4 regions of the Castellaniella daejeonensis genome follow, and region 4 is predicted to be linked to each of the others. Evidence: predicted binding sites of a transcription regulator. Region 4 holds the regulator's gene; each other region holds the start of a gene.

Region 1 (7,345 bases), on a different contig from region 4:
GGCGGCATGAGCAGCAAGCAGCTGGAATACCTGCGCACCAAGGCTCTCAAGATCTTCGACGAGGTCGAGGTCTGGTTCGACAAGATGCGCGTGGCCTTCGAGACCGAAGGCTACCGTTCCGCCGCCTATGTCCAGGCGCGCGAGGCCATCCACTCCCAGCTGATGGGCGTGCGCTTCACCGCGAAGATGGTCGAGCGCCTGGCCGATGCCCTGCGCGCGCAGGTCGCCGAAGTCCGTGCCCAGGAACGCGCCGCCATGGCGATCTGCGTGAACCGCGCCGGCATGCCGCGCAACCACTTCATCAAGGCCTTCCCCGGCAACGAGACCAATCTCAACTGGGTGGACGAGGAAGTCGCGGCCGGCCACGATTATTCCGAGACCCTGGCGCGCCACGCGCCGGCGATCCAGGAAATCCAGCAGAAGCTGATCGAGCTGCAGCGCAACGTGGTGCTGCCCCTGAAAGACCTGAAGGACGTCAACAAGCGCATGGCCACCGGCGAGGCCAAGGCCCGCAAGGCCAAGCGCGAAATGACCGAAGCCAACCTGCGTCTGGTGATTTCCATCGCCAAGAAATACACCAACCGCGGGCTGCAGTTCCTCGACCTGATCCAGGAAGGCAATATCGGCCTGATGAAGGCCGTGGACAAGTTCGAGTACCGCCGCGGCTACAAGTTCTCCACCTATGCCACGTGGTGGATCCGGCAGGCCATCACCCGCTCGATCGCCGATCAGGCGCGCACCATCCGCATTCCGGTGCACATGATCGAGACGATCAACAAGATGAACCGGATCAACCGCCAGATCCTGCAGGAAACCGGCGCCGAGCCGGATCCCGCCACCCTGGCGCAGAAGATGGACATGCCCGAAGACAAGGTCCGCAAGATCCTGAAGATCGCCAAGGAACCGATCTCGATGGAAACCCCCATCGGCGACGACGACGATTCCCACCTGGGCGACTTCATCGAGGACACCGGCACCGTCTCGCCGTCGGATTCGGCGCTGCATGGTTCCATGCGCGACGTCGTCAAGGAAGTCCTGGATTCGCTCACCCCGCGCGAAGCCAAGGTCCTGCGCATGCGCTTCGGCATCGAGATGAGCACCGACCAGACCCTGGAAGAAGTCGGTAAGCAGTTCGACGTCACCCGCGAGCGCATCCGCCAGATCGAGGCCAAGGCCCTGCGCAAGCTGCGCCACCCCAGCCGCGCCGACAAGCTGAAGTCCTTCCTCGAAGGCCAGTAAGGCAGGTAAAGCGCAGCCGCAGGCTGCGCAGCAAGGGGGCCGCCTTTTTGTCGCAGGGCCGCCCCAAGGCAAAAACACCCCCTCGGGGGGCAGCAAGCAGCCGCAGGCTGCGCAGCAAGGGGGCCGCCTTTTTGCCGCAGGGCCGCCCCAAGGCAAAAACACCCCCTCGGGGGGCAGCAAGCAGCCGCAGGCTGCGCAGCAAGGGGGCCGCTTTCAGCGGTCCCTTTTTATTTCAGCTTGCGGTACAGCGTGCTGCGGTGGATGCCCAGGCGGCGTGCAGCGCGGCTGACGTTGCCCTGGCTGGCGCGCAGGGCCTGCTCGATGGCCCGCCGTTCCAGTGCGCGCAGGCCAGGATCAGCTTCGGGATCGCCGCAGGCGCCGTCGCCGGAAGGCAGGTCTTCGCCGTCACGGGGCATGTCGAGCCGATACGCCGGTGGCGTTGCGGATGCTGCCGCGATCGGATCGTGTCCGGGACGCCCGGCCGTGGCCGGGGCCGGCGGTGCTATGTCGCCGGGCAGGTCCTCGACGCCGATGGGGGCGGCCCCCGGGTGCTGGCAGCGCAGCCGGCGCAGCACGCTGAAGAGTTCCCGGTAGTTGCCCGGCCAGCCGTGGCGGGCCAGCGCATCGATCGCGTCGGCGCACAGGCGGCCTTCCAGCGCCCGGTAAGACTCGTCGATGAAGGCCGCCAGGTCGGGCCGCGCACGCAGCGGCGGCAGATGCAGCGGCATGTCCTGCAGCCGATAGTACAGGTCGGCGCGGAACCGGCCCTGGGCCACCAGCGCCTTCAGATCCTGGTGGCTGGCGCTGATCAGGCCGAATTCCAGGGGAACGCGCTTGTCCGACCCCAGGGGCTGGACCTCGCGTTCCTGCAGGACCCGCAGCAGTCGGGTCTGCAGTCCCAGCGGCATGTCGCCGATCTCGTCCAGGAACAGCACGCCACCCTGCGCCTGCCGCAGCAGACCGCGCGAACCTTCGCGCCGCGCGCCGGTGAACGCGCCCGGCTCATAGCCGAAGAGTTCGGATTCGATCAGGTGTTCGGGCAGGGCCGCGCAGTTGATGGCGACGAAAGGGCCGGCCTGCCAGGCGCTGCGGGCGTGGATATGGCGCGACAGGACTTCCTTGCCGGTGCCGGTCTCGCCGCACAGAAGGACGGCCAGGCCGGCATCCAGCGCGCGCACGGCCTGGTCCAGCAGGGGGCTGCTGATGGCGTCGGGCGCGGGCAGCGGGCGGGCCTTCGGGCGGGTGGCGGCCGGAACCGCGGGCCGGGCAACCGGGGCAGGGCGCGCCGGCGTGCGCGGCGGAACGACCAGGCGCCCGGTGAGGGGCTGGCCGTCGTGGCGATGCAGCGGCGCATCGCGGGTGTGCAGCGGTCCGTCGATCCATTGCGCGCACGGCGTGCCGATCAGGCGGCTCCAGTCCGCGTTCAGGGCCTGCAGTGCGGCCTCGTTGGCACCGGCGATGCGGGCGTCGTCGTCCAGCAGCAGAATGGCGCGGGTGTCGTCTTCCTGCCCCCGGCCCAGGCGGAAATCCAGCCGGCGCAGCGGGCTTTCGCCGAGGATCTGATCGGCGATGCCGCGCGCCATGCGCTGCACCAGGGCCAGCAGGTAATCGCGCTTGTCGTCGGCCGGGCATGACAGATCGAGGATGCCGAGGATTTCGCCCGCAGCGGAAAATATGGGCGCCGCGTGACAGCTGAGGATGCTGTTGCAGGCCAGGAAATGCTCGGCACCATGGATGCGCACGGCCCGGCCGTCGTGCAGGGCCGTGCCGATGGCATTGGTGCCGCGCTGGGGTTCGGCCCAGCTGACGCCGGGTTGCAGCGCCACGCGGCGCGCCTTGTCCCGGAAGCTGCGGCTGCCGCGTTCGTGCAGGATCAGGCCGCTGGGGTCAGCCAGCAGCACGACGCTGTGGGCCGAGTCCGCCAGCGCGCCCAGAGCGCCGAGGTTCGGCTCGGCCAGGCGCAGCAGATCGCGATGGGCCTCGCGGCGCAGGTCCAGGTCGGCGCGGGGCAGGGGATTGGGATCGGCCAGCAGGGCAGGGTCCAGTTCGGCGCAACGCGCCCAGGACTGGTGAATGCGCGTTGCGGCCTGCGGGCGAGGGCCTGCTGCCAGCTGGATCGTGGGCGGTGTCTGCATGGGAGTCGTCCTCCGGCCGGATGGTGCGGACACTGTCGCGGTCCGCAGCAAAGATTGTCGCCGCATGCGGCGCGGATTGTCGCAAAATGCGACAAGTCCATGTTTTGAAAGCCGATTCTTTTCAGTATGCCATCGCCGGAGGGTCTTTGAAAGACCGGAGCCGCAGGCGGTGGCCGGGCATTCCGGGTATCGCGGCTGCCGTATCCGGCATGGATTGGCATGGTCTTTGCTTTATCGGAAGAGAGCCCCGCCGCATGCCGCGGCGGCGCGCCTGGGTCAGGCCCCGCACGGGGCCGGCCCGCGACCAAGGAGACAGAGACATGGACATGACCGACCTGAAGCACTTTGGCATCGATATCGGCTTTCCCTACAAGAAACACTACGAGAACTATATCGGCGGGCGCTGGGTGGCGCCGGCCGGGGGGCAGTATTTCGACAATCTGTCGCCGATCACCGGGCAGGCGTTCTGCGAGGTTCCGCGCTCGGATGCGGCCGATGTCGAAGCCGCCCTGGATGCCGCCCATGCGGCGCGCAAGGCCTGGGGTGAGACCTCGGTGATGGAACGCGCCGGCGTGCTGCTGCGCATCGCCGACCGCATGGAACAGAACCTGCGCCTGCTGGCCGTGGCCGAGACCATCGACAACGGCAAGCCGCTGCGCGAGACCATGGCGGCCGACCTGCCGCTGGCCATCGATCACCTGCGTTATTTCGCCGGCTGCATCCGTGCCCAGGAAGGCGGGATCTCGGAAATCGACAAGACCACGGTGGCCTATCATTTTCACGAGCCCATGGGAGTCGTGGGGCAAATCATTCCGTGGAATTTTCCCCTGCTGATGGCTGCCTGGAAGCTCGGTCCGGCCCTGGCGGCGGGCAACTGCGTGGTGCTCAAGCCCGCGGAGCAGACCCCCGCCTCGATCCTGGTGCTGATGGAACTGATCGGCGATCTGCTGCCGGCGGGCGTGCTCAACATCGTCAACGGCTTCGGCAAGGAAGCCGGCGCGGCCCTTGCTTCCAGCAAGCGCATCGCCAAGATCGCCTTCACCGGCTCGACGCCCACCGGCAGGCACATCCTGCATGCGGCCGCCGACAACCTGATTCCCAGCACGGTGGAACTGGGCGGCAAGAGCCCGAACATCTTCTTCGCCAATGTGATGGACCAGGACGACGCCTTCTTCGACAAGGCCCTGGAAGGCCTGAGCATGTTCGCCCTGAACCAGGGTGAAGTCTGCACCTGCCCCTCGCGCATCCTGATCCAGGAATCGATCTACGAGCGCTTCATCGAGCGCGCCATCAAGCGGGTCGAATCCATGAAGACAGGCCACCCCCTGGATGCCTCCACCATGCTGGGCGCCCAGGTATCCAAGGCCCAGATGGACAAGATCCTCGGCTATATCGATATCGGCCGCGAGGAAGGCGCCCGCTGCCTGACGGGCGGTGCGCGCAACGTGCCCGGGGCGGGGCTGGACCAGGGCTTCTATGTCAAGCCTACGCTGTTGTTCGGCCAGAACGACATGCGCGTCTTCCAGGAAGAGATCTTCGGGCCGGTGGCCTCGGTCATGACCTTCAAGGACGAAGACGAGGCCATCGCCATCGCCAACGACACCGATTACGGCCTGGGGGCAGGGGTGTGGACGCGCGACGGCTCTCAGGCCTATCGCGTCGGGCGCCAGGTCCAGGCCGGCAGGATCTGGACCAACTGCTATCACCTGTACCCGGCGCATGCGGCCTTCGGCGGCTACAAGCAGTCCGGCATCGGGCGCGAGACCCACAAGATGGCGCTGAACGCCTATCAGCAGACCAAGTGCCTGCTGGTCAGCTACAGCCCGGACGCGCTCGGGTTCTTCTGATGTAGTTTGCCGTGCAAGACAACGCCGGCCATCAGGCCGGCGTTTTTCATCCGGCGCTCCGCTGGAGCGCCGGCATGCGGGGCGAGGCTGCCTCAGGCCGCCTGGACCTGGCTTCCTGTCCCGGCCTGGCCGATCGGCTGGGGATGGACGTCCGTGTCCAGCGGAACCGATCCCTGGGACAGGGCCTCGTCCAGGCGGCGCTTGTCCAGTTCGCCTTCCCATCGGGCCACGACCACGGTGGCGGTGGCATTGCCCACCAGGTTGGTCAGGGCGCGGCATTCCGACATGAATCGGTCCACGCCCAGGATCAGGGCCATGCCGGCGACCGGCACCGAGGGGATCACCGAAAGCGTGGCCGCCAGCGTGATGAAGCCGGCGCCGGTGACGCCGGCCGCGCCCTTGGAACTGAGCATGGCCACCAGCAACAGCAGGATCTGGTCGCCCAGGCTCAGGGGGATGTCGCAGGCCTGGGCGATGAACAGGGCCGCCATGGTCATGTAGATGTTGGTGCCGTCCAGGTTGAAGGAATAGCCCGTGGGGATCACCAGCCCCACGACCGACTTCGAACAGCCGGCGCCTTCCATCTTCTGCATCAGGGTGGGCAGGGCGGCTTCCGAGGAACTGGTGCCCAGGACCAGCAGCAGTTCCTCGCGGATGTAGCGCACCAGCCTGAGGATCGAGAATCCGTTGTAGCGGGCCACCGCGCCCAGGACGACCACCACGAACAGCACGGCCGTGACGTAGAACGTGCCCACCAGCATCGCCAGGTTCAGCACCGATCCGATGCCGTATTTGCCGATGGTGAAGGCCATGGCGCCGAAGGCGCCGATGGGGGCGGCCTTCATCAGGATCTCGACGATCTTGAAGACGGGGCTGGCCAGGGCCGTGAGCAGGTCCAGCACCGGCTTGGCGCGCTCGCCGATGATGGCCAGGGCGATGCCGAACAGCACGGCGATGAACAGCACCTGGAGGATGTCGCCGCTGACGAACGGGCTGAACATCGTGGCCGGGATGATGTTCATCAGGAAGCCGCTGATGGTGGACGCATGCGCCTTGCTGACGTAGGTGGCCACCGCGCCCTGGTCCAGGGACGCGGGGTCGATGTGCATGCCGGCGCCGGGCTGCACGACGTGGCTGACGATCATGCCGATGACCAGGGCCAGGGTCGAGAACGTGAAGAAATACAGCATGGCCTTGCCCGTGACGCGGCCCACTTTCTTCAGGTCGCTCATGGCGGCGATGCCGGTCGTCACGGTCAGGAAGATCACGGGTGCGATGATCATCTTGACGAGCTTGATGAAGCCGTCTCCCAGGGGCTTCATGGATTCGCCCAGGCTGGGCGCGTAGTGCCCGAGCAGGATGCCGATGGCGATGGCGAACAGTACCTGGACGTAGAGGATCCGGTAGAACCGGGGCTTGCGCGCGGGGACGGCGCGGGTCGGGGTGTCGAGCATGGTCCGTGTCTCCAGACAGGTGCCGGACGGGACGAGTCCGGCTCGTCTTTTCCGGCGTTTTTCTCAAGGAAAGGCGGCACCTGCCGCCAGGCCTGCTGGACACAGCCAAAGCAATCCCCGTGCCAATTTTTTCATGTACATGGGTATTCTTTCCAATGCATTGACAAAAAAGAATTTTTTCCAGAATGCGGGAGTCTGCGCCCGGGCCAGATGGGCGGGGTGTGGCGGAATTTCGCACATGCGTGCAGTAGAATGTCCGAAATTCCGCCACGCACGACATGCCTTCCCAGAACCTGCCCTCCACCTCGCGCGCCCCATGGCGCCGTTTCCCCGCCTGGGCAGCGCGCTGGCTGCTGGCAGTCGCGGGTATCGGCTTGCTGGTGGCGTTGCTTCTGGGGGTCGGGGCCTGGGCCCGCGAGCGCGCCTTGCGGGATCTGGAGTCCCAGGCCCGCGCCGCGGCGCAGCTGAGCCTTGCCGCGCTGAGCCACAAGCTCGACAAGTTTCACGCCATTCCGCGCGTGCTGGCGCAGGATACGGCGCTGGCTGCGGTACTGGCATCGCCCACGCCGAAGGCGCTGGACGGCCTCAGCCGCCGACTGGAGGCATTGGGCAGCGAGCTGGGGCCCGCCATCCTGTATGTGCTCGATGCGACGGGCTGGACGGTGGCGGC
Region 2 (7,345 bases), on a different contig from region 4:
TGGCCGGTGTCCAGGCGGAAATGCTGCTTGTACATGGGCGAGGCGACCACGGGGTGGCCCTGGAGTTCGCCGACGATGCCGCGCGCCAGGATGGCCGCGCCGCAGAAGGGATCGACGTGGTCCAGGGCGTAGGGGCCGGTGTCCGTCAGGAACACGGCGACCTGCGCGCCGTGGGCGCGGACGGCCGCGCCGGCGCCCGCGACCAGTTCGTCCAGGCGGCAGACGGCTTGCCATGCGGTAGCCTCGGCGCTGTCGTGGGCGTGCGTTCCGGCACGCGCCGGAGTCTCGGGGGCGGAGTGTTCGGCGGCGCCCTTGGCGCGCCGGTGGGTCGATGGCTTCATGGCGTGCTCCTTCATTCGGCCGGGGCGGCCAGGGCTTCCCGTTCCTGGGCGGTGGCCGGGCGCGGCTGGCCGCGTTCACGCACGTGGACGATGTGCTCGTCGGGCGCGTCGCTGTTGATCAGGGACCGGAAGCGGCGCAGGGCCTGCTCGTCTTTCAGGGTGGCGGCCCATTCGCATTCGTAGGCATCCACCAGGGACTGCATCTGGGCTTCCAGTTCCGCACCCAGGCCCAGGCTGTCGCGCACGATCACGTCCTTCAGGTAGTCCAGGCCGCCTTCCAGGCTTTCGCGCCAGGCGGCGGTGCGCTGCAGCTTGTCTGCCGTGCGGATGTAGAACATGAGGAACCGGTCGATGGTGCGGATCAGGGCGTCGTCGTCCAGGTCCGAGGCCAGCAGTTCCGCGTGCCGCGGGCGCATGCCGCCATTGCCGCACACGTACAGGTTCCAGCCCTTTTCGGTGGCGATGATGCCCACGTCCTTGCTCTGGGCCTCGGCGCATTCGCGCGTGCAGCCCGAAGCGGCCATCTTGATCTTGTGCGGGGCGCGCAGGCCCCGGTAGCGCTGCTCCAGCCGGATGGCCATGCCCACCGAGTCGCGCACGCCGAAGCGGCACCAGGTGCTGCCCACGCAGGATTTGGCCGTGCGCAGGGCCTTGCCGTAGGCGTGGCCGGATTCGAAGCCGGCGTCGATCAGTTCGCGCCAGATCGCCGGCAGCTGTTCCAGCCGAGCGCCGAACAGGTCGATGCGCTGGCCGCCGGTGATCTTGGTGTACAGGTCGTATTTGCGGGCGACTTCGCCGATGACGATCAGCTTGTCGGGCGTGATTTCCCCGCCCGGGATGCGCGGCACCACGGAGTAGGTGCCGTCCTTCTGCAGGTTGCCCAGGTAGGCGTCGTTGCTGTCCTGCAGGGGCGCGTGCCTGGGCGACAGCACATATTCGTTCCAGCACGAGGCGAAGATCGACGCCGCCGTGGGCTTGCAGATGTCGCAGCCCCGGCCCTTGCCGTGGCGGGCGATCAGGGTTTCGAAATCGCGGATGCCGTTGACGCGGACGATGTGGTAGAGCTCCTGGCGGCTGTGGGGGAAGTGTTCGCACAGGCTGTGGTCCACGGCGATGCCCCGGCGCTGCAGTTCGCTTTCCAGCACCTGCTTGACCAGGGGCAGGCAGCCGCCGCAGGTGGTGCCGGCGCGGGTGCGCGTCTTCAGGTCGCCCAGGGTGGTGCAGCCGTCGGCGATGGCGCCGCACAGGGCGCCCTTGCTGACCTGGTTGCAGGAGCAGATCTGCGCCGTGTCGGGCAGCGCGTCCACGCCCAGCGCCGGCGCGGCGCCGGCCTGCGGCGCGATCAGGGATGCGGGCTGCTCGGGCAGGTCCAGGCCGTTGCTGAAATACTGGTCCAGCAGGCCGAAGGCCCCGGTGTCGCCCACCAGGACGGCGCCCCGCAGGCGCTTGCCCTTCGGATCCATGACCAGCTTGCGGTACGTGCCGGCCAGCGTGTCCTCGAACACGCAGCTGACGCTGCCGGGTGCGCGCCCGTGGGCGTCGCCGATGGACCCGACTTCCACGCCCAGCAGCTTGAGCTTGGTGCCGGGCAGAAGCCCCTGGAAGACCGGCGCGTCGCGGCCCAGCAGGTGGGCGGCGCAGACCCGCGCCATTTCGTAGCCGGGCGCGACCAGGCCGAAAGTGCCGCCCTGCCAGCTGGCGACTTCGCCGATGGCGTAGACGTCGGGGTCGGAACTGCGGCAGTGCGCGTCGATCACGATGCCGCCGCGCTCGCCGATCACCAGGCCGCAGTTGTGCGCCAGGCGGTCGCACGGCCGGATGCCGGCGGAAAAGACCACCATGTCGGTTTCCAGGAAGTCGCCGTCCGAGAAGCGCAGGCGGTGGCGCGAGCGCAGGCCGTCGCCGATGGACGCAGTCATCTTGGACGTGTGGACGTGGATGCCCAGGGCTTCGATCTTGCTGCGCAGCAGGCGCCCGCCGGGCTCGTCCAGCTGCGCCGCCATCAGGTGGGCGGAAAACTCGACCACATGGGTGTCCAGGTCCAGGTTGCGCAGGGCGCGTGCCGCCTCCAGCCCCAGCAGGCCGCCGCCGATGACCACGCCGCGCCGGCTGCCGGCCGCGCAGGCGCGGATGGCCTCCACGTCTTCGAGCGTGCGGTAGGGCAGGCAGCCGGGCCGGTCCGCGCCCTCGATGGGTGGGATGAAGGGGTTGGATCCCGTGGCGATGACCAGTTTGTCGTAGGGGTGGAATTGCTCGTCCGAGACGTGGACGCGCCGCCGCTTGCGGTCGATCCAGGCGGCCCGCGTGTCCCGCAGCACGGTGATGCGGTGCTCGCGGAAGAAATCCTCGTCGGCCAGCGCCAGGTCTTGCGTGCTGGCGCCATCGAAGCACTGGCTGAGCCGTACCCGGTCGTAGGCCGGGCGGGGTTCGGCGCAAAGCACGGTGATGTCGTAGCCATGCGCTTCGCGTGCGAGTTCTTCCAGGAGGCGGTGGCCGACCATGCCGTGGCCGATGACGACCAGGCGCGGTGCGGCTTGCGGGCCCGCGGCGGAGGCGGGCAGGTCGTGGGGGTTCATGGTGTGCTCCGGTAATCTGGGGGTGCTCATGGGGGTCAGGGCCGTGCGGCAGAGGCGTCCAGCGCCGGCCGCGTGCCGGGCTCACGCTCGGCAGCGGCGGCGGGAACGGCTGCCGGTGCGAGCATCGGCGCGGGCGAGGCCGCCCGGTAGGCGCCGGCGACGAAGACGGCGCCGCCGACGATGTTCCCCAGCGTCACCCACGCCAGGTTCCAGGCCATGCCGCCCAGGCTCACGGTCTCGGGGTGATTGCCGATCAGCGCCAGCAGCAACAGCGTCATGTTGGCCACGCTGTGTTCGTAGCCGCTGGCGATGAAGGCCATCAGGCACCAGAAAATGACGATGCAGCGGGCGCTGTCGGAAGAGACACGCGCCGACATCCAGACCGCCAGGCATACCAGCCAGTTGCACAGCACGGCACGGGCGAACAGGCTGGCGGCCGTGCCGTTCATCTTGTGCGAGGCGACGGTCATGAGCAGGCCCTGCGGGTCGTCCAGCAGCCCGCCGCCTCCGCCCATGACGAACAGGCCCGCCAGCACGGCGGCGCCGCACAGGTTGCCGATCCAGCTCACGCCCAGGACCGAGAACGCCTCGGCCCAGCTGCCCTGGCCCCGGTAGCGGCGCAGCGCCATGACCATGGTGTGGCCGGTGAACAGCTCGGCGCCGGCGATGACCACGAGGATCAGCGCGATGCCGAACGTGGCGCCCATGACGAGCGGCCGGACGTTCGCCGGTATGTGGTTGCCCAGGCTGAGGATCAGGATGATGCCCAGGCCGATGTAGGCGCCGGCCAGCATGCAGCCCACGAAAAATCCAAGGGGCGCGCGGCGCAGCAGGCCGAGTTTGGCGTTGGCGGCTTTCACGAAGCCGTCGATGGTGTCGTCGTACATAGGTGCTCCCTGTCGGTGAAAGGACTTCATTCAGGGTTAAGCAATTCACGTGCCAACTTTTCCGTCCGGGACCGGGCCGCCTGCCGCGAGGCGCGCTGCGCCTGGGTTGCGGTGCCTGGCGCCGCCGTGCGGCGGGCGGGTAGCGACTCCGGCCCGGGCCGGCCGCGAAGGTCGCCGGTGGGGCGTGCCTGCATCAATGCGGTGCCGGGGTGCACCATGGACGGCCGTGCCAATCCTGTCCCGTCACTGTGCTGACGACGGGCGTGCTTGGGCCTAGAATGAGGATATGGAACCGCTCAATGCCCTTCGCTTTGCCGTGAGCGACCGCATCAATGATGCAGAGGTCGGGCTCAAGCACGTGCCTTTGAGTCTGCTGGGGGAGTTTCAGAAAGACGTCACCGAGTTCTTGCGGGGAACCTCCAGGGACATCGATCCGTCCGAGGTGTTGGTCTCAATGGAAGACGGCTCGTTGGCTCTGGTGGCGACCGGACTGATGGCGGCAACCACGTTATGGGCGGATCTGGCTCGGCTAGAAACGCAGGATGCATTGAGTCGGATCGACCCAAAACGGGCTGCCGTGATCGAACGCTGGCAGGCGTCTTCGCGGCAGAATCCCCATCGCGTTTATCGTGTGGCCGATGTCGATGAGCGCCTGAACTGGCTCATCAGCCATGAGACGAGCTTCCGCAAGGTCGAAGATCCATGGGTGGCTGTCGAGAAATATGTCCATGGCCGGATCGTGGACTGGGGGGGCAAGGTCAGGGTCAATGTCCACCTGGAAATGGACGATGGCACGGTACTGAAGATCTCGGCAACCCAGGATCTGCTGGCCCGGGAAGAAAAGAATCGCTTGTATCGCCCTGCGTTGCTTCACATCGCGGCGGAGGAAAATCTGCTGACCGGCATGATCCGTCATCCCAGGCTGCTCTCGTTCGAGTCGCACCAGCCCGTTTATGACGAGGCGGAGTTCGACGCGATGGTACGGCGCGGGACGGTTGCATGGTCGGGTGTCTCCGATGTGACCGCCTGGCTGGAAGACCTGAGAAATGGTGGGGCATGACGACATCGGTCTTGCTCGATACCAGCTTCCTGATTTCCCTGGTCGATGGGAGTCGACTGCATCATCGTGTGGCGGTCAAGTATTACCAGTTTCTGCTGGGGCGGCAGATTCCCATGTATTTCTCTGCCATCGTGGCGGCGGAGTTCGGCGTGAAGCAGTCGATCACGGATCTTCCCCTCAAGAACTTCCGATCCATCCCGTTCAATGTGCCTCATGGCCAGGTGGCGGGTGTTTTATGGAATGATCTCAACCCGTATGAATCCGGCGTATCGCGGCGGGTGGCACGGGACGATGTGAAATTGATCGCCCAGGCCTGCCACGAAATCCAGCCCTGTTCTTGTTTGGGTGTGGCTGGACGCCATGTCTTGCGTGTGATTTACTTGGATGCCTCCGGCAGCCGCCGTATCTATGAAGGTGCCCGGGAACACGCCGGCCCGTCGTGGGCACAGCCTAAAGATCCTGTTCCTGCATGGCATTTGCATCATCACTTCCCTTTCTACGGAACAGCGCCGCGCACGCATGCCTGACCTGATCGAAATCCCCGCAACCGACGGCTTGCACATCGCGCTGGCCTATGCCACGCCCGGCAACCTGACCGGCCGGCCGGTGTACGCGCCCGGCGCCCGTTGCGCCCTGAGGCCGGCCGCGGCCGATTGCCTCTTGCGTGCGGCCCGGGCCGCACACCGCGCGGGCCTGGCCCTGGCCGTCTACGACGCCTACCGCCCGGCGGCTGCCCAGGCGGTGTTCTGGCGGATGCTGCCCGATCCGCGCTACGTGGCGGACGCGGCCCAGGGATCGAACCACACGCGCGGCGTGGCGGTGGACGTCGGGCTGCTGGACGCCGACGGTTCGCCCCTGGACATGGGCACGGATTTCGACGACATGCGCGACCAGTCGCATCACGACCGCGACGATGTGCCGCCCGACGCGCAGCGCAACCGCCATCTGTTGCTGGGGATCATGCTGCAGGCCGGCTTCCGGTCGATCCCGACGGAGTGGTGGCATTACGAATTGCCCGACGCGCGGGAATATGCGTTACTGCCGGAGAGCGACCTGGTACGGGTCGTCGCTGACTGATCTGTGTGCCGGCCCGCGCGGGCCGGATACGGGGGCGGACGCGGTCTTGCCAAGGCTCGGGCGTTCCGCCGATGGGGTTTTCATTGGACGGAGGCGATATGCAATTCACGATTCGCACGGGTATCCGCCGCGCCTTGATGGCGGCGGTGATGGGCGTGGGGGCCTGTATCCTGTCGGGCGGCGCGCTCGCGGCCACGCCGGCCGATACGCTGGTGATCGGCAAGCCCGCCGATCCCCAGACCCTGGATCCGGCCGTCACCATCGACAACAACGACTGGACCGTCACCTACCCGGCCTATCAGCGCCTGATGCGCTACAAGCAGGTCGACGGCCACGGCTCGACCGAAGTCGAAGGCGACCTGGCCGCCAGTTGGTCGGCTTCGCCGGACAACCTAGTCTGGACATTCAAGCTGCACGACGGCCAGAAGTTTTCCGACGGCACGCCCGTGGATGCCCAGGCCGTGAAGCAGTCCTTCGAGCGGCTGCTGGCCAAGAAACAAGGGCCGTCCGAAGCTTTCCCCGCCGACATGAAGGTCGATGCCACGGATGCGCTCACCGTGCGCTTCACGCTGCAGAAGCCATTCGCGCCGTTCCTCTACACGCTGGCCAACAACGGCGCGTCCATCGTCAACCCCAAGGCCATGCAGCGCGACGACGCGGACGCCTGGCTGTCGGGCCACACCGCGGGCTCGGGGCCCTATCAGCTGGTGTCCTGGCAAAAGGGCCAGTCGCTGGTGCTGGAACGCAATCCGAACTACGCCGGCTCCAAGAAGCCCACGCTCGACAAGTTCGTGGTGAAGATCGTGCCGGAAGCCTCCGCGCGCCGCCTGCAGCTGCAGAAGGGCGACCTGGACGTGGCCGAGGAACTGCCGGTGGATCAGCTCCAGGCCCTGAAAAAGGACCAGGCCGTGCACGTGGCGGAATTCCCGTCGCTGCGGGTGACCTACCTGTACCTGAACAACGCCAGGGGGCCGCTGCAGAACGCTGACCTGCGCCGCGCCGTGGTGGCCGCGCTGGATTACCAGGGCATCGTGGACGGCATCATGATGGGGCAGGCCAAGCAGATGCGCGGTCCGATCCCCGAGGGCATGTGGGGGCATGACGCCGATCTGCCGCAACCCAAGCAGGACGTGGCGGCGGCCAAGGCGCTGGTGGAAAAGGCCGGCGGGGTGAAGTCGCCGCTGCTGCTGCGCTATTCCACCCAGGATCCCGCCTGGGAACCCATCGCGCTCACGGTGCAGGCCAATCTCACTGCCATCGGCGTGCCGGTCAAGCTCGAAAAACTGGCCAACGCCACGCTGCGCGAGAACCTTGGCCAGGGCAATTTCGATATTTCCATCGGCAACTGGAGCCCCGATTTCGCGGATCCCTACATGTTCACCAGCTACTGGTTCGATTCGGACA
Region 3 (7,345 bases), on a different contig from region 4:
CCGCGCTGGCCGAGTCACAGGCCATGTTCGAGGGTCTGTCCGACAATACGGTCGCAGGCATCTACATGGCTGACGAAAACCTGCGCTTCATACACGCCAATGAGCGGCTGGCGGAAATCCTGGGGTATCCCCGCGATGAACTGGCTGGCGGACTGCCCTTCAAACAGGTGTTTGTCGGCCCTGCTTACGAGGTGGTTCGTACCCGATTGCAGGAACGTCTGGCCGGGCATACGACCGGAATGCGCTACGAATGCGTGGCGCGGCGCCGCGATGGCGATCCGATCGAACTGGAAATCTTCGGCTCGAGGATGTATCTGCACGGCCGCCCGGCCCTGATCGGCATCATGTTCGACATCACCGAGCGCAGGCGTGCCGAGGCTTCCGCGCGGCGGGCCGCCCTGGTCTATGCCCACACCAGCGAGGCCATGGTGGTGACCGATGCCGACGGCGTCATCCAGGACATCAACCCGGCCTTCACGGCGGTGACTGGCTACAGCGCCGAGGAAGTGGTCGGACGCACCATGGCCGTGCTCAGTTCAGGTCGCCACGACCAGGCCTTCTACCAGGCAATGTGGGCCCAGCTGCATGAGACCGGCCGCTGGAACGGCGATATCCACAACCGGCGCAAATCGGGAGAAGAATACGTCGAACGCCTGTCGATCAATACGTCCTACAACGAAGATGGCAGCGTCAATTGCCGCATCGGCCTGTTCTCCGACGTGACCGAGAAGCGTCGGCGCGAAGCGACGATCTGGCATCAGGCACACTACGATCACCTGACCCAGCTGCCCAATCGGCAGATGTTCCAGGAAAACCTGCGACGCAGCATCGAGCACAGCCGGGGTGGCGGATTGCCCTTTGCCCTGGCGTTCCTGGACCTGGATCTTTTCAAGGAAGTCAACGATACGCTGGGCCACGAGGCGGGCGACCAACTGCTGCGGCTGGTGGCCCGCCGGCTGAGCGAATGCGTGCGCAATTCGGACATGGTGGCCCGGCTGGGCGGCGATGAGTTCACGCTCATCGTCCGGGACATCGGGGATCCGAACGATGTCCTTCCCTTGTGTCACAAGGTGCTGGAAGCCCTGTCTCAGCCCTATGTGCTGGGCGACAGCGTCGCGCAGGTTTCCGCCAGCATGGGGGTGGCCTTCTATCCCTGCGACGGCGGCGACGCCAGCGAGTTGCTGCGCGCCGCCGATCTTGCCATGTATGCGGCCAAGGAGCATGGCCGCAACCAGTGCCGTATCTACGAGGCCGGGATGCGAAGCCCGGCCGTCGTGCGTTCCAGGACTCAGTCCGGGTAGGCCGTTTCGCCGTGCTCGGCGGAATCCAGACCCTGGCGTTCCTCGTCGGCCGCGATTCGCAGTCCCAGCAGGCGGTCGACCAGCCAGGCGCAGATTGCGGCGCTGACGGAAGCCCAGACCAGACTGACCAGCACGGCCTCGATCTGCAGCCAGGTCTGAAGCAGCAGGGCGTCCATGCCCGCCGGGCCGGGGCCGCCGAGGTCGGCTGAATAGAACACGCCCGTCAGGATGGCGCCGACGATGCCGCCCACGGCATGGATGCCGAAGACATCGAAGGCGTCGTCGATACCCAGGCGCCGCTTCAGGCCGCTCACGCCCCAGAGTGCGGCCCAGGACGCGAGCGTACCGATGACCAGCGCCGCGCCCGGTGAGACCAGGCCGGCGGCGGGCGTGATGCCCACGAGTCCGGCGATGGCGCCCGAGGCCGCGCCCAGCAGCGAGGCCCGTCCCTTCAGCACCCGCTCCGCCAGCGCCCAGGCCAGTACGCCGCAGGCGGCGGCCAGCAGGGTATTGGCCACGGCCAGGACGGCCTGCTCGTTGGCAGCCAGCGCCGAGCCGCCATTGAAGCCGAACCAGCCCACCCACAGCAGGGCGGCGCCGGTCAGGTTCAGCGGCAGGCTGTGGGGCAGCATGGCTTCACGGCCGTATCCCAGCCGTGGGCCGACCCACCGCGCGCCGATCAGGCCGGCCGCGCCCGCACTGATGTGAACCACGGTGCCGCCGGCGAAGTCCAGTGCGCCGCGCAGGTGCAGCCAGCCGTCTCCGGCCCAGACCATGTGTGCAATCGGCATGTAGCCCAGCGTGAACCACAGGCCGGCAAAGGCCAGCGCGGCGCCGAAGCGGGTGCGCTCCGCCATGCTGCCGGTGATCAGCCCGCAGGTGATGGCAGCGAATGTTGCCTGGAAGAGGGCGAACAGCAGCTCGGGGATCGTGCCCAGCAAGGGTAGCGGTGCCGCGTCACCACCCTGGTACAGGCCAGCCAGGCCGAGACGGGACCATCCGCCCAGGCCGCCAAAACCCTCGGTGAAGACCAGGGAATAGCCGTAGAAGAACCACAGCACCACGACCAGTGCGCAGACGCCCAGCGTCTGGGTCATGACGGATAACGCGTGGCGCTTGCGTGCCAGGCCGCCGTAGAACAGCGCCAGTCCCGGCATGCACATCAGCCAGACCAGCAGGGTCGAGATCATGGTCCAGACCAGATCGCTCTTGTCCATCAGGTACTCCTTTTCCAGTAGGGTCAGAGGGCGGCTTCGCCGGTTTCGCCCGTGCGGATCCGCACGACGTGCTCGAGGGGGGTGACGAAGATCTTGCCGTCGCCGATCTTGCCTGTCCGGGCCGACTGGCACAGGCATTCCACCGTCATTTCGACCAGTGAATCCGGGACCGCGACCTGGACCTGCAGCTTGGGCAGGAAATCGACCTGGTACTCCGCGCCCCGATAGAGTTCGGTGTGTCCTTTCTGCCGGCCGAATCCCTTGGCTTCGGTGACCGTCATGCCCTGGATGCCGGCAGCCTCCAGCGCTGCATGAGCCTCCTCCAGTTTGAAAGGCTTGATGAGTGCGGTGACGAGTTTCATGAAAGCTCCTTTGCAGTGTCCTTGCATCAGGGTTCAAGCAAAAGGCATGCCAATTTTCGGGCGGAGTGGGAGCGTAGCGGCGCAGTGCAGCGTGAAAGGGCATGGCGGAGAGTCTGCACTACGCAGGTGCAGGCATGCCCCGAAACGGTGCCTTTGTGTCCAGTTGTTGATGCGGAATGTGGGCGCGGGCCGGGTGATCCGGTCGGTTTTTTCCTGGGAAGGCGGCTCTGGCGGGCTGTCCGGCATGGCGGTGTTGCTGGACATCAGTCATTACAAGTCAGGGTTTACCCCTGATCCAGGGCCGCTAGAATTGTAACCAAGCCGGTTGTAACAGACCGGTCCTCGAAGATGATCCGCCACTTCAATGACAGCGGAATTTTGTATAGGGAAGATCATGAACATGACGCGTAAAACGCTGACTCTGGCCGCCATGGTGGCATCGCTGAGCCTGCTGGGTGCTTGCTCCAAGAGCGATGACGCTTCTGCGCCGCCTCCGGCGGCTCCCGCGCCTTCGACGGCGCCCACGCCGGCTCCCGTGCCTCCCATCGCGCCCGCTCCGCAGGAACAGCAGAGCGCGCCGGCCGATCAGCAGTCCATGCAGGACAAGATCAAGGAATCCACTGAAACAGCCAAGGACAAGATGGCCGAAGCCGGCCAGGCCGTGTCCGAAAAAGCGGGTGAACTGGCCGAAAAGGCCGGCGATGCGGCCAACAGCGCCCGCGAGTCCGTGAAGGAAGGCGCGGCCAAGGCCGATGCGGCCATCCAGGGCGCAGTCGGCAATTCCAGCAGCAGCTCGAAGTAAGGGCTGCCGTTCCGGCGTGCCGGCCCGGTGGACCGGGCGGCGCGCCGGGCAGGCGCGGCTGGGCGGGACAGTTCCGTCACGCCCGCTCCCCCCGATCCGCATGCCGCTCTTATAGTGGCGCAGGGGATGACGCGGGAGGAGCCGATGTCGCTTGCCGTTCTATCCGGCCGGGCCCTGTTCGGGTTGCAGGTCCGGCCCGTGCAGGTCGAAGTCCACGTGGGCGGCGGCCTGCCTTCTTTTTCCATCGTCGGCCTGCCGGGTGCGGGCGTGCGCGAGAGCCGCGAGCGGGTGCGTTCGGCTCTGCTGAGCAGCGGCTTCGAGTTCCCGGCGGGCCGCATCACCGCCAATCTGGCACCCGCCGACCTGCCCAAGGATTCCGGCCGCTTCGACCTGCCGATTGCCCTGGGGGTCCTGCTGGCGTCGGGTCAGATCGCCGATGCCGGCGGCGGAGTGCCCGACGTGCGGCATTACGTGCTGGTGGGCGAGCTGTCGCTGACGGGCGCCATTCTGCCGGCGGATGCCGCGCTGGCGATTGCGCTTTCGGTGGCCCGGGGCGATCCGCAGGCTTCGCTCATCATGGCGCCGGCGTCGGCAGGTGTCGCTGCCCGGGTGCCTGGTCTGAGGGTTCTGGCTGCGGCGGGGCTGGATGAAGTCGTTGCGCATTTCGCCGGCAGGGCAGAATTGCCCGCCGCCGTGCCGGTTCATGACGACCCTCGGGACGAAGCCCCCGTGCCATGCCTGTCCGATGTCCATGGGCAGGCGGCGGCGCGGGTCGCCCTGGAGCTGGCTGCCGCAGGCGGGCACGGTTTGCTGCTCAGCGGCTGTCCCGGTGTCGGCAAGAGCATGCTGGCGCATCGGCTGCCCGGCCTGTTGCCCCCCCTGAGTTCCGAGCAGGCCCTGGAAGTCGCCGCCGTGCATGGGTTGGCGCGGTCCCGGCCGTCACTGTCCCGGGTGCCGCCGTTCAGGGCGCCCCATCACGGGGCATCCATGCCGGCCCTGGTGGGTGGGGGAGCCCATCCCAGGCCCGGGGAAATCAGCCTGGCCCATCACGGCGTGCTGTTTCTGGACGAACTGCCCGAATTCGACCGCCGGGCCCTGGAGGCCCTGCGCGAACCGCTGGAGACAGGCATCGTCACGGTCGCCCGGGCCGCCGGCAGCTGCACTTTTCCCGCCCGCTTCCAGCTCGTGGCCGCCATGAACCCCTGTCCGTGCGGCTGGCACGGGCATCCTCACCCCCGCCGGGAATGCGCCTGCTCCAGCGATGTCATTGCGCGCTATCGGGCGCGGATCTCCGGGCCGCTGCTGGACCGCATCGATCTGCACGTCAGCCTGGGCGTGGAAGCCGCGTGGCTGGAGGCCCCACCCGGCGAGCCTTCGGCGCAAGTCCGGGCGCGGGTGGTGGACGCCCGGCAGCGGCAATTCTCGCGCCAGGGGTGCCTGAATGCCGATCTGGACGGCGCGGCCCTGGATGGCCACGGCAATCCGGATGCCGATGGGCGGGCGTTGCTGGCGCGTGCCGCGTCGGCCTGGGGCTGGTCGGCCCGCGCCACGCGGCGGACCCTGCGGGTGGCACGGACACTGGCCGACCTGGACGGCGCCGACCGGGTCGAGGCCGGGCATGTCGGCCAGGCGATCCAGTACCGTCCCGGCGGCGCCGCGTAGGTTCGGGACGCGGTCCCGGAGCGACCGGCCGGGGCGGGTAGAATGATGGTTTTCCTTGCCCATCCCAGGAGGCAGCGATGATCGCCCCCAATCAATTGTTCGACGATTTCCAGAAGAACATGTCCGAATTGCTGGCCAAGACCCCGGCAGCCGATATCGAGCGCAACATGAAGGCCTTCATGGCCCAGGCATTTGCCCGCATGGACCTGGTCACCCGGGAAGAATTCGACATCCAGGCCGATCTGCTGGCCCGTGCGCTCGAGCGCATCGAATCCCTGGAGGCCCGTGTCCAGGCCCTGGAACAAGGGGGCGAATAGACAAACCCCTGCAAATCGCCCTATAATCAAGGGCTTTTCCCAATTTCTTTCGGGTTTGCTTCGCCCGAGGGATCGCCTTTTTGGCTGGATGCCTTTCCCGGTTTGCAGGGGCGGCCCGGCAGAACGGCACGGGGCAAGCAAGGAAGAAGCGGGATTCGCGCATGCAGGTTGCGCATGCCGGATCCGAATGATTGCGAATGCCAGGTCTGACAAGCGCCCGGATCCCGGGTCACCTGGGTTTGCCAAGCCAACAGAGTATCGTCATGCCCAAGATGAAGAGCAAAAAAGGCGCTTCCAAGCGCTTCAAGGTGCGCGGCAGTGGTTCCATCAAGCGCGGCCAGGCTTTCAAGCGTCACATCCTGACCAAGAAAACCACGAAGAACAAACGCCAGCTGCGCGGTTCGGCTGCCGTCCATGAAACGAACGTCGCCTCCGTGAAGGCGATGCTGCCTTTCGCCTGATCGGAGATTACACATGCCTCGCGTCAAACGCGGCGTCACCGCTCGTGCACGCCATAAAAAAGTCATCAAGGCCGCCAAGGGTTACCGCGGCCGCCGCGGCAACGTATTCCGGATCGCCAAGCAGGCGGTCATGCGTGCCGGCCAGTATGCCTATCGCGACCGCCGCAATAAAAAGCGCACCTTCCGCGCCCTGTGGATCACCCGCATCAACGCGGGCTGCCGCGAACTGGGCGTGACCTACAGCGTCTTCATCGCCGGCCTGAAGAAGGCCTCGATCGAACTCGACCGCAAGGTCCTCGCCGACATGGCCGTGCATGACAAGGCAGGGTTTGCCGCTGTCGTGGCCCAGGCGAAATCCGCGCTGGCCGCCTGACCGACACAGTTTCGTTTTCGATTCTGTATCATCGCAAACGGAGCTCCATCGGGCTCCGTTTGCGTTTTGGAATGCACCATGGACTCATCGCTCGACGAACTGATTGCCCAGGCCCGTGAACGCTTCGCCCAGGCCGGGGATGCCGCCACGCTGGAAAACGAAAAAGCCGCCTTCCTGGGCAAGCAGGGGTCGCTGACTGCGCTGCTCAAGGGCCTCGCAACCCTGCAGGGCGAGGAAAAGCGCACGCGCGGCGCGCAGATCAACCAAGCCAAGCAGCAGGTCGAGTCGCTGCTGAACGCGCGGCGGGCCGAATTGGCCCAGGCCGTGCTGGACCAGCGCCTGGCGGCCGAGACCATCGACGTCACCCTGCCCGGCAGGGGACGCGGCGCGGGCGGCATCCACCCGGTGATCCGCACCTGGCAGCGCGTCGAGCAGATCTTCCGTTCGATCGGTTTCGACGTGGCCGACGGCCCCGAGATCGAAAACGACTGGACCAATTTCACCGCACTGAACAACCCGGAAAACCATCCGGCGCGTTCCATGCAGGACACGTTCTACGTCGACATGAAGGATGCCGGCGGGCTGCCGCTGGTGCTGCGCACCCATACCAGCCCCATGCAGGTGCGCTACGCGCGCATGAACAAGCCGCCCATCAAAGTCATCGCGCCCGGGCGTACCTACCGCGTCGACAGCGACGCCACCCACTCGCCCATGTTCCATCAGGTCGAGGGCCTGTGGATCGCCGAGGACATCTCCTTCGCCGACCTGAAGGGTGTCTACACGAATTTCCTGCGCGCCTTCTTCGAGACCGACGACCTGACCCTGCGCTTCCGGCCGTCATTCTTCCCGT
Region 4 (7,345 bases):
GAGTGTGACACCGGTCAGGGCGGCGGGGTGCCCGGCCTGCCGTTCGGGCTCGTAGTGATAGCGGCGGCGCATGCCGTCCGGGCGCTGCACGGCGCGCAGCAGGATCGGGGCCGGACCGGGTGCATGCCCGGGGGAAACAGTGTCAGTGGACGATGCCGGCGCAGGCGCCGCGGCTTCTTCGGTACGGGCATGCTCGTAGCGGAAGACGCCCAGGGGGGTGTCCAGCGTGTGCAGGCGGGGGTTCGGCCCCGATGCATCGTAGCCGAGCCGCAGCGCGTGGTCGCCGCGCCGGATCGTCCGCATCAGGCCGTCCAGGGGGCCGCCGGTGTGGCGTTCGACGACGATGTCGGGCCGGCCGGGTGTGCCGATCGTTTGCAGCCGGCCCTGCGCGTCGAAGTCCAGCCGCCTGCCGCCGGGGCCCTGCCAGGTTGCGGCAGGCGGTTCCGGCGACAGGATGCGGCCATCGGCGTGCGAGGCGCCCTGGCCCCGGGCGCTGAAGCGCACGTTGCGGCCGTCGGGCAGTTCGAGCCGCCAGCCGCCGGGGTGCGCCCGCAACCGGATGTCGTATTCGCTGGTCCAGCCGGGGCCCAGGGGGCCGTCCGCCCCGGAGCCGGAGCGGTACAGGCGGACGAAGGACGGGTGTTCCGCCCGAAGCGGTTCGGGCAGGTCGGCTTCCCGCAGGAATTTCTCGCCGGTGGCCAGGTGCACGGGATTGGCGATGCCCGGATCGGGGGCGGGCTCGGCCGCCGGCCCGTGCGCGGACGCCGCGCCGCAGGGCACCCGCATCTGCGGCGCGGGACAGCTCAGGGTGGCGTGCGCGGGGGTGGGCGCCGGCCCGCAGGCGAGCGCCAGCGGCAGGCCGGCGAGCCAGGGCGGAAAGCGGCGTCGGACAAGGGTTTCGGGCATGGGGAACCTGCTGTCGGAGCGCCCATTGTGCTGCTTGGCAGGGGGTTGAAGTTCGGGTAGTGTATGGATGTGTCCATTGCAGGAAATCCACCATGCTCGTTTTGTTCCAATCGAAATCTGCGGCGGAAGTCCTGATGTTCGCCCAGCATGCCCGGCCCATCCTGGTGGCCGCCGGCAAGACCTTCGACACGCCCGGCCTGCCGGAACGCGGCGTCATCACCCGGGCGCAGCTGGACACGGCCATCGCGGGCATCGAAGCGCTGGTGGCCGCCGATCCCGGCCACGACGACGCCTCCGGCGATCACGACGACACGGTCGAGCACCCCATCGCCCAGCCGGTCGGCATGCGACGCCGGGCATGGCCGCTCTTGACCATGCTGCGGCTGGCCCGCGAAAAGGGCGAAGACGTCACCTGGGAACCCGCGCCGTCCTGGTAAATTCACGCATTTCGCACGGAGAAGCACCCATGCAGGGTCATGTAATCGTGATTTTCGATGCCCACCTCTCGCTGGAACTGCCTGTCGATGCCCCGGTAGACCCGGATCGCGCACGCGCCGCCCGCGAATGGTTCGAACAGACCTGGGAATCCCTGGGATGCGAGCCCTTGCGGGTCAGCGGCAAGGTGCTGCTGCTGGACAAGATCCTGGGGGTGGCCGATGCCCTGGGCTACAGCCGCCTGTCCGCGCAACCCGACCTGGCGAACGAATTCGCCGGCCATGCCGTCCAGGCGCTGGAAAAGCCGCGCGTGACGGTCGACCTGCCGGGTCTGGCCATCGTGTACTGATCGGCCGGCGCCATCTCCTGCGCAAGCAAAAACCCCGTCCTGTGGGACGGGGCTGAACGAGACGGGCGCTTGTGGTGCCGGATGAACCCCGGGATGCGGGGACGGCGCCTGCCCGATGGGCGCTGTGGTTCCTGATGGCGGGCGGCCCTTTTCGCAGGGCCGCCCCTGTGTTTCCTAGGCCGCGACCGATGCGTGCGGCCGGATGTCCCCGCCAGCTGCCGCGTGGCGGTTGACGGCGCTCAGGATCGCCAGGAAGGACGAGGTCACGATGTCCTCGTGGATGCCGACGCCGTAACCGCTGGGGGCGTCCTGGATGCGCATCTCGATGTAGGACGCCGCACGGGTATCGGTGCCGGTGCCGATGGCGTGTTCCTGGTAGTCCATCACGCGGGCCTCGATACCCAGCGCGTCCACAAAGGCCGAGATCGCGCCGTCGCCCTGGCCCGAAAGATGGCGGACCTGGCCGTCGATTTCCAACTCGACCTCGATCATGAACTGCTTCTGGCCGGTGGTCTTGGGGCTGCCGGTGATGCGGTGCCGGATCAGCTTCATCGGCGCTTCGCGGTCCAGGTATTCGCTGGAGAAGATCTCGAACACGTCCTTGGGCGTGACTTCGCGGCCCGTCTCGTCGGTGACGCGCTGGATGGCGCGGCTGAATTCGATCTGCAGGCGGCGCGGCAGGATCAGGCCGTGTTCCTGTTCGAGCAGGAAGGACACGCCGCCCTTGCCGGACTGGCTGTTGACGCGGATGACGGCGTCGTAGCTGCGGCCCAGGTCGGCCGGGTCGATGGGCAGGTACGGTACTTCCCACGGCGCGTCGGCCTGCTGCACCGCGAAGCCCTTCTTGATGGCATCCTGGTGCGAGCCGGAAAAAGCCGTGAAGACCAGGTCGCCGGCGTAGGGGTGGCGCGGGTGCACGGGCAACTGGTTGCAGTATTCCACGCAGCGGCGGACTTCGTCGATGTCGGAGAAATCCAGGCCCGGGTGGATGCCCTGGGTGTACAGGTTCAGCGCCAGGGTGACCAGGTCCACATTGCCGGTGCGCTCGCCGTTGCCGAACAGGCACCCTTCGATGCGGTCGGCCCCGGCCATGACGGCGAATTCGGCGGCGGCCACGGCCGTGCCCCGGTCGTTGTGGGGGTGAACGCTGAGGACGATCTTGTCGCGCTGGGCCAGATGGGTGTGCATCCATTCGATCTGGTCGGCGTACAGGTTCGGCGTGGTGGCCTCGATCGTGGCCGGCAGGTTCAGGATGATCTTGTCCTGGACGGTCGGCTGCCAGGTGTCGACCACGGCGTTGCAGACTTCCAGCGCGAAATCGGGCTCGGTCGTGCTGAAGACTTCCGGCGAATATTCGTAGCGCCAGTGGGTTTCGGGGTGCTTGGCGACTTCGGCCTTGACCATCCTGGTGCCTTCGACGGCGATGGCGCGGACCTCGTCGCGGCTCATGCGGAAGACGATCTTGCGGAAGGCCGGCGCGCACGCGTTGTACATGTGGACGATGGCGTGCCTTGCGCCTGCGCATGCCTCGACGGTGCGCTGGATCAGGTCTTCACGGGCCTGGGTCAGGGCGATGATGGTGACGTCATCGGGGATGCGGTTTTCGTCGACCAGCTTGCGCACGAAATCGAAATCGGTCTGGGATGCGGACGGGAAACCAACCTCGATTTCCTTGAAGCCGATCTTGATCAGTTGCTCGAAGAAGCGCAGCTTGCGCTCGACGCTCATGGGTTCGATCAGCGCCTGGTTGCCGTCGCGCAGGTCGGTGCTCATCCAGATCGGGGGGGTGGCGATGCGGCGGCTGGGCCAGGTGCGTTCGGCGAAGTCGCGTGCAAACGGGGCGAACGGGATGTATTTGTCGGCGGGGTTCTTGATCATGTCATTACCTGTCAGGGCGTGTGCGCCCGGATCGCGGACGCGGGAATGCGAGGGTGTGGCGAAACAGGCTGCCGAACTGCCACGCGGCGCTAGGCCCGGCAACCGATCGCTAGCAGCAGTAGGCCCGACAGGGAGAGGAGAGGCAACGGACGCGCGCAACCCGCAGCGGGGCGCTGCTGGGCATCGTGAAAAGAAGTGCGCGTGACGTTCATGTATGGAAGTCAAACATAATTCCGGCCGCTTGGCAAGCGCCGCATGCGCCGTCCCCTGGGTGGCTGGGCGCCGGAACCGCGCAGGCGCCCCGGAGTGCGGCGCCTGCGCAACGGCAAGCCGGGCGGACGGCGGTGCCGCCGTCCCGGCCTGCGCTCGTCGGCCTACTGCCGCTGGCGGGCGTTTTCCAGGATGGCGAGCTGTTCGGCCGCCCGGTGCAGGCGGCTGGCGCGGCCGGCGGAGAGCTCGTCCCGGGTGAGCAGCAGGTCGCCCACGCGCAGAGGTTCGTCACGGGTCTGCCAGGCCCACAGCAGGACATCGAGCGCGGCGCCGGACAGCTGGTCGGCCAGTTGCTGGAACGAGGCGGGATCCACGGGACGCAGGCGGGCTCGTGCCAGGATCGCGCGCACCGCCAGCCAGGTCAGGTAGGCCAGCAGCAGGGAGCCGAGCGTGACCAGCGCGCCCCAGAAGTATGGGTTGTAGCGCTGCAGCAGGGCGGTGGCTTCCGCCCCCACGATGCGGTTTCCGGCATAATCGATGCCGTTGCCGAAAGCCAGCAGGCGGTTCAGCGCGTCATACCAGAGCAGGACGACCACCACGACGAGGGCGGACGCAAGAATCTTGGACGTGGCCGTGAGCTTGAGCAGGATCTTGCGCAGCAGGGCATGATCCCGACGGCTGGAGGATTCGTTTCGTTCCGGTTTCATGGCCGTATTTTAGATTGAACATGCCTTAGATAGAACATGCGCGCGCAACCGTCCCTGGAACTGGGCCAGCATCAGCACCTGACGCTGACGCCACAGTTGCGCCAGGCGCTGGCCCTGCTGCAATGCTCGTCCCAAGAGCTGGAGCAGGAAATCGCCCAGGCACTGGCCGACAATCCGCTGCTCGAGACTGTCGATCCGGAACCGGAATCGGCGGCCCAGGCCGAGCGGCTGGACCGCCTGTGGTCGCAGTCCGCGCGCGCCGCCTTGCCCGACGACCTGCCCGAACCGGGCCAGCCTGCCAGCCTGATCGATCACCTGCTGCAGCAATTGCATGCGACCCGTGCCACGGAGCGCGACTGCTTCCTGGTGATTCGGCTGATGGGCGAACTCGACGAGCGTGGCTATCTGGAATTCGATCCGGCCGCGCTGTCCGCGGACCTGCCGCCGGAACTGGACGTCGAGGACGAGGAATGGACCACGGCGTTGCGCCTGCTGCAGTCCTTCGATCCCGCGGGGGTGGGCGCGCGCGATCTGCCCGAATGCCTGCGGCTGCAGTTGCGGGCGCGCGCCGGCGAATGGCCTGCGGACGTGCTGGCCTGTGCCCACCGCCTGACCGGCCATCTGGAAGACCTGGGTGCCGGACGATGGGGGCGCCTGTGCGAGGCGCTGGGCTGCGACCGCGCGATGCTGGACGCCGCCCACAGGGTCCTGCGGCGCCTGGATCCCCGGCCAGCGGGCGCCTGGCAGGCCGATCCCGTTCATTACATCGTGCCCGACGTGCTGTTCCATCGGGCGGCGGACGGCTGGCGGGTCAGCCTCAATCCTGCCATCGAGCCGCGCGTGCGCCTGAATCCTGAACTGGCGGACAGCCTGGCGGACCAGGATCTGTCTCCCGACCTGAGGGACCGGATGCGCCAGGCGCGCAGCCTGATCCACAACCTGGACCAGCGCCGGCAGACGATCCTGCGCGTGGCCGAATACATCGCGAAGCACCAGCAGGCGTTCCTGGAATCGGGCGTCGCGGCGCTGCGGCCGCTTACCCTGCGGGAAGTCGCGCAGGCGCTGGATCTTCACGAATCCACGATTTCGCGCGCCACGCGCCTCAAGTATGCGCAGACGCCCTGGGGCGTGCACGAGCTGAAATTCTTCTTCGGCACGGTGGTGCAGACCCGCTCCGGCGAGGATACCTCGGCGCTGGCGGTGCAGGCGCTGATGCGCGAGCTGCTGGCGTCGGAGCCGGCCGGCAAGCCCCTGTCCGACATGCGGCTGGCACAGATGCTGGCCGACCGGAACGTCGTGATCGCGCGGCGGACCGTGGCCAAGTACCGCGAAGCCATGGGCGTGCCGCCTGCCGGCGTGCGCAAGGTGCGCGGACCCGCGGGCGCCTAGGGTCGTGCGCCCGGTTCCGGTAAAACTCGGTATCATCTTGTTTTCATCCGCCCGTTTCCCCATGCGGAACCGCCCGCCCACCGCCGCTCCCCACCCCGCCGGCCCGCTGCTCCAGTATTGGCAGGCCGAGGCCGTGCGTCTGCGAGAGGCGCACTGGGGGCCACTGGAAGACCGCGCCGCCTGCCAGGCCGCCCTGCGCGCGCCCGCCGACCTGGGGGTCCGCATCCTGGCGCGGGCAGCCTGGCTGGCCGAACACGGCGAGCTGCACGACCGCCTGGTCCAATGGTCCGTCGGCGCCCGCTGGGCGCTGGCGGTGCTCTGGCTGTGCGCCTGCCTGGCGGGCATCGGCACGGCCGCCGCCGTCCTGGGCCAGAGCCAGGTCAACCTGGCATTGGCGCTGCTGGGACTGCTGGGGCTGCATGCGCTCACCTTCCTGATCTGGCTGGCCGGCTGGCTGCCGGGATTGCCCGATTCGACCGCCCTGTCGCGCCTGTGGCTCTGGCTGACCCGGCGCCTGGTCCGGGGGCCGGATGCCGCCCTCGCGGCCCAGGCATTCCTGTCCCTGCTCGGCCGTGCGCGGGCCTGGAAGACCGCGATCGGCCTGATCAGCCACGGAGCCTGGACGGCGGCTTTCCTGGGGGCCCTGGCCACGCTGCTCCTGCTGTTGAGCGCGCGCCACTATACGTTCCATTGGGAAACCACCCTGCTGTCGCCGGATGTGTTCGTCGGCATGACCCGGATACTGGGCAGCGTGCCCGGCCTGCTGGGCTTCGAGGCGCCCAGCGATGCCCTGATCGCCGCCAGCCTGGGCCCGCAGCCGCTGGCCGCCGGTGTCCAGGCCGAATGGTCCCTGTGGCTGATCGGATGCGTGCTCGTCTGGGGCCTGCTGCCGCGGCTGCTGGCATTGGCCGCCTGCATCCTGCACCTGCGCCGGCGCCTGGCCAGACTGACCGTGGACCCCGGCCTGCCGGGCTGGCTGGATTTGCGCGAGCGGCTGCTGCCCACGCACGCCAACCTGGGCATCGACCGCCCCGCGCCGGCGATCGACGGCGCAATCGGTCCCGCCGCCCCGGTGGCGGCTGCCGGCGGACGGGCCGCGGTGCTGGCCTACGAGCTGGGGCACGGCCTGGACTGGCCGCCGGCCCAGCTGCCGGACGACGTGGTGGATTTCGGCCGCTGCGACAGCCGGGAAGACCGCGCCCGCATCCGCGCGCTCCTGCGCACGCCGCCTGCGCACCTGCTTTTCGTCTGCGACGCGCGCCTGACGCCCGACCGCGGCGCCGCCGCCTGGCTGGACGAATTGCGCCGTTCCTGCCCCGATCTGCGCGCCCTGTGCCTGGGCGGCACGCCCGAACGCCTGCAGGCCTGGCAGGACGCCCTGTCGCACCAGGCCGTTCCCCGGATTTCCAGCCTGGACGGCTGGCTCGAACACATCGGAAGTGTCCCCCATGACTGACGCCCCGAAACCCAT

What was found. Region 4 encodes sigma-54, which starts transcription at its own class of promoters, with help from an activator protein. Its sites were predicted from a motif close to TGGCANGNAANCTGCTTT; they were not measured.
Region 1: the regulator sigma-54 is predicted to act here: its motif matches at 3,590-3,607, upstream of exaC (acetaldehyde dehydrogenase ExaC).
Region 2: the regulator sigma-54 is predicted to act here: its motif matches at 3,842-3,859, upstream of ABD022_RS06645 (formate/nitrite transporter family protein).
Region 3: the regulator sigma-54 is predicted to act here: its motif matches at 2,915-2,932, upstream of ABD022_RS08630 (P-II family nitrogen regulator).

What each region holds. Positions count from the first base shown of each region.
Region 1 is NZ_BAAAFN010000006.1:233,171-240,515, reverse strand. It holds gene rpoD (RNA polymerase sigma factor RpoD) at 1-1,239, shown strand, start outside; gene ABD022_RS03025 (sigma-54-dependent Fis family transcriptional regulator) at 1,467-3,374, opposite strand; gene exaC (acetaldehyde dehydrogenase ExaC) at 3,695-5,221, shown strand; gene ABD022_RS03015 (dicarboxylate/amino acid:cation symporter) at 5,314-6,675, opposite strand; gene ABD022_RS03010 (ATP-binding protein) at 6,954-7,345, shown strand, end outside.
Region 2 is NZ_BAAAFN010000009.1:156,140-163,484, reverse strand. It holds gene nirD (nitrite reductase small subunit NirD) at 1-341, opposite strand, end outside; gene nirB (nitrite reductase large subunit NirB) at 353-2,917, opposite strand; gene ABD022_RS06645 (formate/nitrite transporter family protein) at 2,953-3,804, opposite strand; gene ABD022_RS06640 (hypothetical protein) at 4,091-4,864, shown strand; gene ABD022_RS06635 (hypothetical protein) at 4,861-5,391, shown strand; gene ddpX (D-alanyl-D-alanine dipeptidase) at 5,384-5,941, shown strand; gene ABD022_RS06625 (ABC transporter substrate-binding protein) at 6,040-7,345, shown strand, end outside.
Region 3 is NZ_BAAAFN010000011.1:312,978-320,322, reverse strand. It holds gene ABD022_RS08640 (diguanylate cyclase domain-containing protein) at 1-1,301, shown strand, start outside; gene ABD022_RS08635 (ammonium transporter) at 1,289-2,518, opposite strand; gene ABD022_RS08630 (P-II family nitrogen regulator) at 2,542-2,880, opposite strand; gene ABD022_RS08625 (hypothetical protein) at 3,281-3,682, shown strand; gene ABD022_RS08620 (YifB family Mg chelatase-like AAA ATPase) at 3,827-5,344, shown strand; gene ABD022_RS08615 (accessory factor UbiK family protein) at 5,422-5,661, shown strand; gene rpmI (50S ribosomal protein L35) at 5,925-6,122, shown strand; gene rplT (50S ribosomal protein L20) at 6,136-6,495, shown strand; gene pheS (phenylalanine--tRNA ligase subunit alpha) at 6,574-7,345, shown strand, end outside.
Region 4 is NZ_BAAAFN010000015.1:99,187-106,531, forward strand. It holds gene ABD022_RS10210 (DUF6531 domain-containing protein) at 1-906, opposite strand, end outside; gene ABD022_RS10215 (DUF1840 domain-containing protein) at 999-1,343, shown strand; gene ABD022_RS10220 (hypothetical protein) at 1,373-1,690, shown strand; gene leuA (2-isopropylmalate synthase) at 1,865-3,568, opposite strand; gene ABD022_RS10230 (hypothetical protein) at 3,943-4,485, opposite strand; gene rpoN (RNA polymerase factor sigma-54) at 4,522-5,874, shown strand; gene ABD022_RS10240 (DUF2868 domain-containing protein) at 5,936-7,330, shown strand; gene ABD022_RS10245 (GTPase/DUF3482 domain-containing protein) at 7,323-7,345, shown strand, end outside.